3 linked regions of the Pyxidicoccus xibeiensis genome follow. The protein of the gene in region 1 interacts with the protein of each later gene in a pairwise test. Links are inferred from orthologs where the notes say so. Each region holds a gene or a part of one and is shown in the gene's direction. Other genes may lie near its edges.

Region 1 (2,908 bases):
TGTCCCCGAGGACGGGGCTCGCGTCCGCTGGTGCACACCGGGAGGGACGCGAAGCAGTGGCAAGCGGTCAGATGGCTCGGTCCGGGCACTGCCCCTTCCTCGAAAGATTCTTAGGTTCTGGGCGTGCTTTCACGATTCTTGCTCTACGGGTGTACCGGGTGGGTGTTGGAGGTGCTGTTCACGGGGGCCAGCGCCGCGTTGAAGCGAGACCGGAGCGCCACCGCGCGCACCTACTTGTGGATGCACCCCATCTACGGCGGCACGGCGCTGGCGCTGGAGGAGGTCTCCGCCCGGCTCAAGCCCCTGCCGCGGCCGCTGCGGGCGCTGGCCTACACGGCGCTCATCTTCGGCGCGGAGTACGGCACGGGCTGGGTGCTGAAGAAGCTGCTCGGCCGCTGCCCCTGGGACTACGCGCCGCACCGCTGGAGCGTGCACGGCCTCATCCGGCTGGACTACGCGCCCGCCTGGTACCTCACCGCACTGCTGTTCGAGCCCGTGCGCGACACCCTGCTCCACGTCACCAGCGAGGCCCTGCGCCACACGCCCGAGTACCGGGAGGCCGAGCAGGCCGGGACGCTGCCCGAGGGGGCACTCCCAGAGGAGCCCGCCCTGGAGGCGGGGGTGGTGGCCACGCGCTTCGAACAAGCGCAGGATGGGGTTCCCAGCGAGGCCGCCTCCCTGCACTGAGGGCCGGGGGCCGCGCGAGTCCGCTGGCCGACTGCCCTCCAACCTGAAGTGGAAGCCACTTCCGGCTTTTCTTCCTCCGTGCTGCGCCGCGTAGTACCTTCCGCGCGTCTCCCCCCACGCTCTGGGGGAAATTCCGCCGCCTCCCCGAAAGTTCCCGCCCCCGTATGTTTGACTGGCTTCACACTCTCTTTTCGCGTGACCTCGCCATCGACCTGGGCACGGCGAACACGCTCATCTACATCCGCGGTCAGGGCATCGTGTCCAACGAGCCTTCCGTGGTGGCGGTCCAACAGGACGCGCGCGGGGGCAAGAAGGTCCTCGCGGTGGGGAAGGAGGCCAAGGAGATGCTCGGGCGTACGCCGGGCAACATCGTGGCCATCCGCCCGATGAAGGACGGCGTCATCGCGGACTTCGAAATCACCGCGGCGATGCTGCGCTACTTCATCCAGAGCGCCCACAACCGCAAGACGCTGGTCAACCCGCGCATCATCATCGGCATCCCCTCCGGCATCACCGAGGTGGAGCGCCGTGCGGTGCGCGAGGCCGCCGCGAACGCGGGCGCCCGCGAGGTCTACCTCATCGAGCAGCCCATGGCCGCGGCCATTGGCGCGGGCCTGCCGGTGACGGAGCCCAGCGGCAACATGATTGTCGACATCGGCGGTGGCACGTCCGACGTCGCGGTCATCAGCCTGGCCGGCATCGTGTTCGCCAAGAGCGTGCGCATCGGCGGCGACAAGCTGGATGAGGCCATCATCCAGTACGTCAAGCGCAAGTACAACCTGCTCATCGGCGAGCGCACGGCCGAGCTCATCAAGATGGGCATCGGCACCGCGTACCCGACGGACGAGGTCATGACCATGGAGATCAAGGGTCGCGACCTGGTGGCCGGCGTGCCGCGCACGCTGACGGTGTCCAGCGACGAGGTGCGTGACGCGCTCGCCGAGCCCGTCAACGGCATCGTCGAGGCGGTGAAGCTGACGCTGGAGCGCACCCCGCCCGAGCTCGCCGGTGACATCGCCGACCGCGGCATCGTGCTGGCCGGTGGCGGCGCGCTCCTGAAGAACCTGGACACGCTGCTGCGCGAGGAGACGGGCCTGCCCGTGTTCCTCGCCGAGGACCCGCTGTCCGCCGTCGTGATTGGCGCGGGCAAGGCGCTGGAGTCGCTCGACATCCTCCGCCAGGTCTGCCAGCCGGGCTGAGCCACTTCGCTCCCCGCGGCCCCACGGCGCCGTGCTCCCGCGACTTCGCGTGGGGCCGGCGCCGTTCGCTTCTTCCGGCTCCGGCCCCGGGTGGGTTTGACAGGTGCGCGGGCGTGGACTGTGGTGTGCGGCATGCGCCCTTCCAAGCTCCGTCACAGGCTGTCAGGACTCGCCGCCGCCTCGCTGCTGGTGGCCTCGCCCGCGCTCGCGGACTGGACGGCGGAGGCGACCACGACTGTCACCTCCCAGAAGGCCGGCCAGAAGACCCCTCCCCCGATGAAGGGGAAGATGTACGGGCGCAAGGGCCTGCTCCGCATGGACGCGCAGCTGCCCGGCCAGCCCGGCGCCCCGGGCATGTCCATCCTGTTCGACTTCGAGAAGCGCACGGGCACCACGCTGATGCACGCACAGAAGCTTGCGTCGGTCCGGAGCCTGGATGACCTGCCCATGCGGCTGCCTGGCGCCTGCACGGGGAAGGCGCAGGACTATGACGCGTGCTTCAAGCAGCAGGGCTACAAGAAGGTGGGCACCGAGAAGGTCAACGGCCACGCCACCACCGTGTACGAGGGCACCCCGCCCGGCATGGACGGCACCGCGATGCGCCAGAAAATCTGGCGGCCCACGGACCTGGCGGAAGTGCCCTACGTGCGCGCGCAGACCTTCTCGGAGCAGGGCGTGACGGAGGTCAACCTCACCGGCATCCAGGAGGGCCCGCAGCCCGACTCGCGCTTCGCCATTCCGGCGGACTACCAGAAGATGGACGCGCCCAAGCCGGGCGCCGCCCCGCAGGGCCTGCCCGGCGGGCTCAAGCCCGAGGACTTCCAGGGCAAGACGCCCGAGCAGATCCAGGAGCTGATTCGCCAGCGCATGGGCGGCCAGGGCGCGCCGCAGCCCGCTCCGGCTCCGCGAGGCAGCGGCAAGAAGCCCTGAGGCAGCGGGCCGCGAAGGCGGGTGCGTTCGAGCAGGACACGACGCGCCCGCACTCCGACGGGACGGGGAAGCGCCCGGGGTGGCTCAGGGCT
Region 2 (3,047 bases), on another replicon or contig:
GACGCTGGCCACCGCGCTGCTGGTGTGGGGCGGGGTGGAACTGCGCCGGTGGGCGCTGACGTCGCCGCGCTTCGACCTGGCGGCGGTGTCCTTCTCCGGACTGCAGCGCGCCTCGCGGGTGGAGCTGCTGCGGCTGGCCGCGCTGACGAAGGGGCAGAACCTGTGGACGCTGGACGTGGGCGCGCTGGAGCGCGCCATGCTCCAGCACCCGTGGGTGAAGACGGTGGAGGTGACGCGGCGCTTCCCCAACCGCGTGTCGGTGGAGGTGTCCGAGCACGTGCCGGTGGCCCTGGCGGTGCTCAGCGAGCTGTACGTCCTGGACGAGGCCGGTGAGCCCTTCAAGCGGGTGACGCCCGGGGACGGGCTGGATTTGCCGCTCGTCACGGGGTTGGACAGGGAAGGCTACGTGACGGACCCGGCGGTGGCGCGCGAGCGCCTGCGCGCGGCGCTGGAGGTGGCGGGCGCGTACACGCGACTGTCCCCCGGCAAGGACGAGCGGCTGTCCGAGGTCCGCATGGAGGCGCAGGGTCTGGCGCTGGTGACGGCGTCCGGCCAGGAAGTGCGCCTGGGACAAGGAGATTCCGAGGTCAAGCTGCAACGGCTGGCCCGTGTCCGGCGAGAGCTGGGTGCGAGGGGGCTTGCAGCGGAGATCATTCACCTGGATAACCGTGCCCGACCCGGTTGGGTGGCGGTGAAGCTTTCGAGCCCTGTCTCCGAGAGGAACGGGGTCTCGACGCGGTAAGCGGATGCCCCTTTCACGAGAGTGGGGGGCCTGGGAGGGTTGTCATGGCGAAGCAGAAGTCGGGGGAGATCATCGTCGGCCTCGACATCGGCACGACGAAGATCTGCGCCATCGTCGGGGAGCTGACCGACAGCGGCATCGACATCATCGGCATCGGTACGCACCCGTCGAAGGGGCTGCGCAAGGGCGTGGTGGTCAACATCGAGGCCACGGTCTCCTCCATCCGCCGCGCCGTCGAAGAGGCGGAGCTGATGGCGGGGGCGGAGATCTCCCACGTCTACACGGGCATCGCCGGTGGCCACATCAAGGGCTTCAACTCCCAGGGCATCGTCGCGGTGAAGGACAAGGAGGTCCGCGAGGCGGACATCGCGCGCGTCATCGACGCGGCGAAGGCGGTGGCCATTCCCCTGGACCGGGAGGTCATCCACGTCCTGCCGCAAGAGTTCATCATCGACGACCAGGGCGGCATCAAGGAGCCGCTGGGCATGGCGGGCGTGCGCCTGGAGGCCAAGGTGCACATCGTCACCGGGGCCGTCTCCAGCGCGCAGAACATCGTCAAGTGCGCCAACCGCACGGGGCTCAACGTCTCCGACATCGTCCTGCAGCCGCTGGCCAGCGCGGAGGCGGTGCTGGGCGAGGACGAGAAGGAGCTGGGCGTGTGCCTCGTCGACATCGGCGGCGGCACCACGGACATCGCCATCTTCTCCGGCGGCTCCATCGTCCACACGGCGGTGATTGCGCTGGGTGGCAACAACCTGACGAGCGACATCGCCATCGGCCTGCGCACGCCCGCGCACGAGGCCGAGCGCATCAAGCAGAAGTACGGCTGCGCGCTCGCGTCGCTCATCAACAAGGACGACACGATTGAGGTGCCCAGCGTGGGCGGCCGGCAGCCGCGCGTGCTCGGGCGGCAGATTCTCTGCGAGATTCTGGAGCCGCGCGTGGAGGAGATCTTCCAGCTCGTGCACCGTGAAATCCAGAAGTGCGGCTACGAGGACCTGCTGGCCTCGGGCGTGGTGATTACGGGTGGCTCCACGCTGCTGGCGGGCATGCCGGAGCTGGCGGAGGAAGTGCTCGGGCTGCCGGTGCGCCGGGGCATGCCGCGCGGCATCGGCGGGCTGGTGGACGTGGTGAAGAGCCCCATGTACGCCACGGGCGTGGGCCTGGTCGTCTACGGTGCCAAGCACCTGGACCGGCGCATGTTCCGCATCCGCGAGGAGAACGTGTACAAGAAGGTGAAGGGCCGCATGCGCGAGTGGCTCGAGGAAATCTTCTAGGCCGCGCCGGGCTTCAGTGCCCGCCGCCGTGCGAAGGGGCTCTCCGGAAGGAGGGCCCCTTTTGCGTTCTGGCCTGGTGCGTCACCGCGGCCCTGCGTCGGTCGTGGACGCGTCAGGCCGGTGCCGCGTCCGGGTTTGACGCGTCAACGAGGGGGGCGCTGTTGGGGGGCCAAGCAATCCGGTTTCCAGAATCCGGATCCGTGATTCGGATCTCCCCTCGGAAGAGGGGAGGGGTGGGTCTTGGAACCCCCTGGAACTGTGAGGGTTGGGAAGTGGACGGAGGATGGCTCCGGGATTGCTATGTGCGGCCGTTGCCGCCGGGACCCCATCCCACCTCGCGCGGCGCTGCCTCTATGAACGACAACACCCACACCCCTCTTCCGCTGGCATCGGCGAAGCGCGTACGTGCTCGCCTGCCTGCTGCTGGCCTGCTGGCGCTCCTGTGCGTCGCGCTGGTGGCTCCCGCCGCGCACGCCGAGCCCGACATCTTCCAGCTGGGCAATGCCCAGGACGGCGCGCTGACCGTCAACGCCGCCAACACCGTCGTCAACGTCTATACGCGGGTGACGGCGGCCGTTCCGGCGGGCCAGAGCTTCGTCACCGTGGCCACCACGACAGGCTTCGCTGTCGGCGACCTGGTGATGGTGCTCCAGAGCACGGGCCTCTCCCCGAGGCCCACGTCGGGCAGTCAGACGCCCCTCGACATGTCCGGCAATACGATGGGCCGCTGGCAGCTGGCGCGCGTCCAGTCCCTCACCGCGACCCGGCTCAGCTTCACCCAGCCGCTCACGGTGGCCTTCGGGGCGACCGGGACCCAGGCGGTGCTGGTGCGCGAGTACAGCACCGTGAACATCAACGCTGGAGGCAGCCTCGTCGCCCGGACCTGGGATGGGACCACGGGCGGCGTGCTGGCCTTCCTGGCGACGGGAGCGGTGAACAACGCAGGCTCCATCTCTGCCACGGGCGCGGGGTTCCGTGGTGGCATCTTCATGAACGGCGCTGGGGACGCGTGTACCGGTTTTGACGCT
Region 3 (3,106 bases), on another replicon or contig:
CGGACACGGAGCCCGCGCCGGTGGACACGGACGGGGACGGCCTGATGGACCCGAACGACGGCTGCTCCAAGGAGCCCGAGGACAAGGACGGCTTCGAGGATTCGGACGGCTGCCCGGACCCGGACAACGACAAGGACGGCATCGCCGATACCGCGGACAAGTGCCCGAACGAGCCCGAGGTCATCAACGGCGTGCAGGATGACGACGGCTGCCCGGACAAGGGCAAGGTGAAGGTGCAGGTCGACGGCGAGCGCATCCTCATCCTGGAGAAGGTGTACTTCGCCACGTCGAAGGACATCATCCTCTCGCGCTCCTTCCCGCTGCTGAAGCAGGTGGCCGCCGTGCTGCGCGCCAACCCGCAGGTGGAGCTGCTCCGCATCGAGGGCCACACGGACGACCAGGGCAACGACGCGATGAACCTGGACCTGTCCAAGCGCCGCGCGGCCAACGTGCGCGCCTTCCTCATCAAGGAGGGCATCGCCGCCAACCGCCTGGACTCCGAGGGCTTCGGCGAGACGAAGCCGGTGGACACCAACAAGACGGCGAAGGGTCGCGAGAACAACCGGCGCGTGGAGTTCAACATCCTCCGCCTGGGGAAGGTGGAGGTCGAGCGCGAAGCCCCCTGACGTCAGGGCTACCGGCCATGAAGGGCCGATGATGCATATCGGATGAATGCGCGAGGGTGGTCCTGGACGAAGCTCCGGGACCACCCTTCGCGTTTGCGGGAACGCCCGATTCCGACCGGCCAGGGCGTGCCGCGTTGCGCGAGTCAAGAGGTGAAGTGAGCCCGCCGCGCCACACTGCACGGACGTTTGGTCGCTGCGTAAGTGCGCGTCAGGACTCGGCGCCGCCGCATCCCGCTACAGGCTCGTAGCGGAATACTTGCCAAAGCGCGGGACTTGCTGATGATTGTGGAGGTTGGGAGTGCGCGCGCTGCACCGCGCCGCTCCCGCCGAAAGGACCGCCATGGACCAGTTCGATCAGAACAAGCAGGCCGCCAAGATTCGGGTCGTCGGGGCAGGTGGGGCCGGCTGCAACGCGGTCAACACGATGATTCTGTCGAAGCTGGACCGGGTGGACTTCATCGCCGCCAACACCGATGTCCAGGCGCTCGCCGCGAGCAAGGCGCCCACCCGGCTGCAGCTGGGCCAGACGCTGACGAAGGGCCTGGGCGCGGGCGCCAACCCGGAGATGGGCCGCGAGGCCGCCCTGGAGTCGAGGGACCAGATTGCCGCGGTGCTCGAGGGCGCCGACATGGTGTTCGTCACCGCGGGCATGGGCGGCGGCACCGGCACGGGCGCCGCGCCCATCATCGCGGACATCGCCAAGAGCCTGGGCTGCCTCACGGTGGGCGTCGTCACCAAGCCCTTCCTCTTCGAGGGCAACAAGCGCCGCAAGCAGGCCGAGCAGGGCATCGTCGAGCTCAAGGCCGCCGTGGACACCCTCATCACCATCCCCAACCAGCGCCTGTTGTCGCTCTCCAACGAGCCGATGCCGCTGCTGGAGACCTTCAAGCGCGCCGACGAGGTGCTGCTGAATGCCGTGCAGGGCATCAGCGACCTCATCCAGTACCACGGCTACATCAACGTGGACTTCGCGGACGTGAAGACCATCATGAGCGACAAGGGCCTGGCGCTCATGGGCACGGGCCACTCGTCGGGGGACAAGCGCGCCCTCACCGCCATGCAGCAGGCCATCTCCAGCCCGCTGCTGGAGGACGTCTCCATCGACGGCGCCACCGGCCTGCTCATCAACATCACCGGCGGCCGCGACATGACCCTCCAGGAGGTCAACGAGGCGCTCACCCTGGTCCACGACGCCGCCGACAGCGAGGCGGAGATCATCTTCGGCTCGCTCATCGACGACCAGATTCAGGACGAGGTGAAGATCACCATCATCGCCACCGGCTTCGTCCACCGCGACGCGCCCAAGGTGCGCTCGGCGCCGGTGGTGCAGGTCCCGCTGTCCCGTCCGGCCCCCTCGGTGCTCGCCAACGCGCGCGAGCGGGAGCGCGAAGAGGTCGCCAGCCTGGTGCCCGCCAAGGGCAGCGCGCCCCGGACGCTGGCCCCCGTGGAGAGCGGCAAGGCCCTCAGCACGCGGACCGCGGTGGTGAAGGAAGCGGCGCTGCCGCTGGACGAGGACCAGTTCGACATCCCCACCTTCCTGCGGCGCCAGGGACAGACGGAGCTGCCGTAGTGCGGTAGGGCGCGTCCGCCGGAGCGCCCGGGCCTGTCAGTGGCCCGGGAGCCGGGCGACGCTCGCCTCGTCGCGCCCGGCCAGCTTGTCCGCGCGCTCGAAGAGCTCGTCCACCTCGACGTAGAGCGCGTCCATGCGCTCCGGCCGACGGGGGGCGGGCAGCACGCCGTCGCCGGAGGCCTCCTCGAGGCGGGCGCCGATGCGCTGCAGCAGCTGCAGGGCCTTCAGCAGGGACAGCCCGCGCCGCGTGCCCTCCTTCGTGAAGAGGGTGCCGCTCTGCGTGAGGGTCTCGAGCGTGGCTCGCACGGTGCGGACGCGGTCCGCCTGCCGGGAACGGTAGAGGTCCAGCCGCTTCGCGCGACGCGCGCGGTGCAGGTCGACGACGCCGCCAGGGCTTGAAGAAGTGGGGGGCTTCACGGGGCGGCAAGGTACGTCACGTGTCCGCAAGTCCGCAAATTTACGGGGTTGTAGGGACCTGTTGCGCGCCTGTGCGCACCCTTGTCATGCGAGGGGGCGAGGGTTAGGTTCGCCGCCCTTCGCAGGGGAGGGTGCGCCATGTTCCAGAAGCTGCTCATCGCGAATCGGGGAGAGATTGCCCGCCGCATCAGCGCGGTGGCGCGGGGGATGGGGCTCAAGACGGTCGCCGTCTACTCGGACGCGGACGCGGAGCTGCCCTTCGTGAAGGAGGCGGACGAGGCCGTGCGCATCGGCCCCGCCGCGGCGAAGGACAGCTACCTGAACGTCGCCGCCATCCTGGACGCCGCGAAGCAGACGGGCGCCCAGGCCGTGCACCCCGGCTACGGCTTCCTGTCCGAAAACGGAGAGTTCGCCCAGGCCTGCGCCGACGCGGGGCTCACCTTCGTGGGGCCGCCTCCGGCCGCCATGGCGCGGATGAAGGACAAGAGCCAGG

Evidence for each region.
Region 2: the proteins of LXT23_RS20525 (region 1) and ftsA interact in binary tests that used the Escherichia coli proteins (3 or more experiments, as listed by UniProt). The link is inferred for Pyxidicoccus xibeiensis from one-to-one orthologs.
Region 3: the proteins of LXT23_RS20525 (region 1) and ftsZ interact in binary tests that used the Escherichia coli proteins (3 or more experiments, as listed by UniProt). The link is inferred for Pyxidicoccus xibeiensis from one-to-one orthologs.

What each region holds. Positions count from the first base shown.
Region 1 is NZ_JAJVKV010000004.1:652,498-655,405, forward strand. Bases 113-2,868 are described here. They hold LXT23_RS20525 (rod shape-determining protein), read left to right. Parts: upstream 113-851; coding sequence 852-1,886; downstream 1,887-2,868. Other genes in these bases: LXT23_RS20520 (putative ABC transporter permease), read left to right, coding at 124-687; LXT23_RS20530 (LolA family protein), read left to right, coding at 2,019-2,816. Outside these bases: LXT23_RS20535 (glutathione S-transferase family protein), read right to left, coding at 2,901-2,908. UniProt on the Escherichia coli protein: Forms membrane-associated dynamic filaments that are essential for cell shape determination. Acts by regulating cell wall synthesis and cell elongation, and thus cell shape.
Region 2 is NZ_JAJVKV010000027.1:1,787-4,833, reverse strand. Bases 8-2,902 are described here. They hold ftsA (cell division protein FtsA), read left to right. Parts: upstream 8-786; coding sequence 787-2,019; downstream 2,020-2,902. Other genes in these bases: LXT23_RS47695 (cell division protein FtsQ/DivIB), read left to right, coding at 8-742. Also shown: more of LXT23_RS47695, read left to right, coding at 1-7. UniProt on the Escherichia coli protein: Essential cell division protein that assists in the assembly of the Z ring. May serve as the principal membrane anchor for the Z ring.
Region 3 is NZ_JAJVKV010000032.1:28,968-32,073, reverse strand. Bases 128-3,081 are described here. They hold ftsZ (cell division protein FtsZ), read left to right. Parts: upstream 128-966; coding sequence 967-2,196; downstream 2,197-3,081. Other genes in these bases: LXT23_RS48940 (acetyl-CoA carboxylase biotin carboxylase subunit), read left to right, coding at 2,752-3,081; LXT23_RS48945 (hypothetical protein), read right to left, coding at 2,233-2,613. Also shown: more of LXT23_RS48940, read left to right, coding at 3,082-3,106. UniProt on the Escherichia coli protein: Essential cell division protein that forms a contractile ring structure (Z ring) at the future cell division site. The regulation of the ring assembly controls the timing and the location of cell division.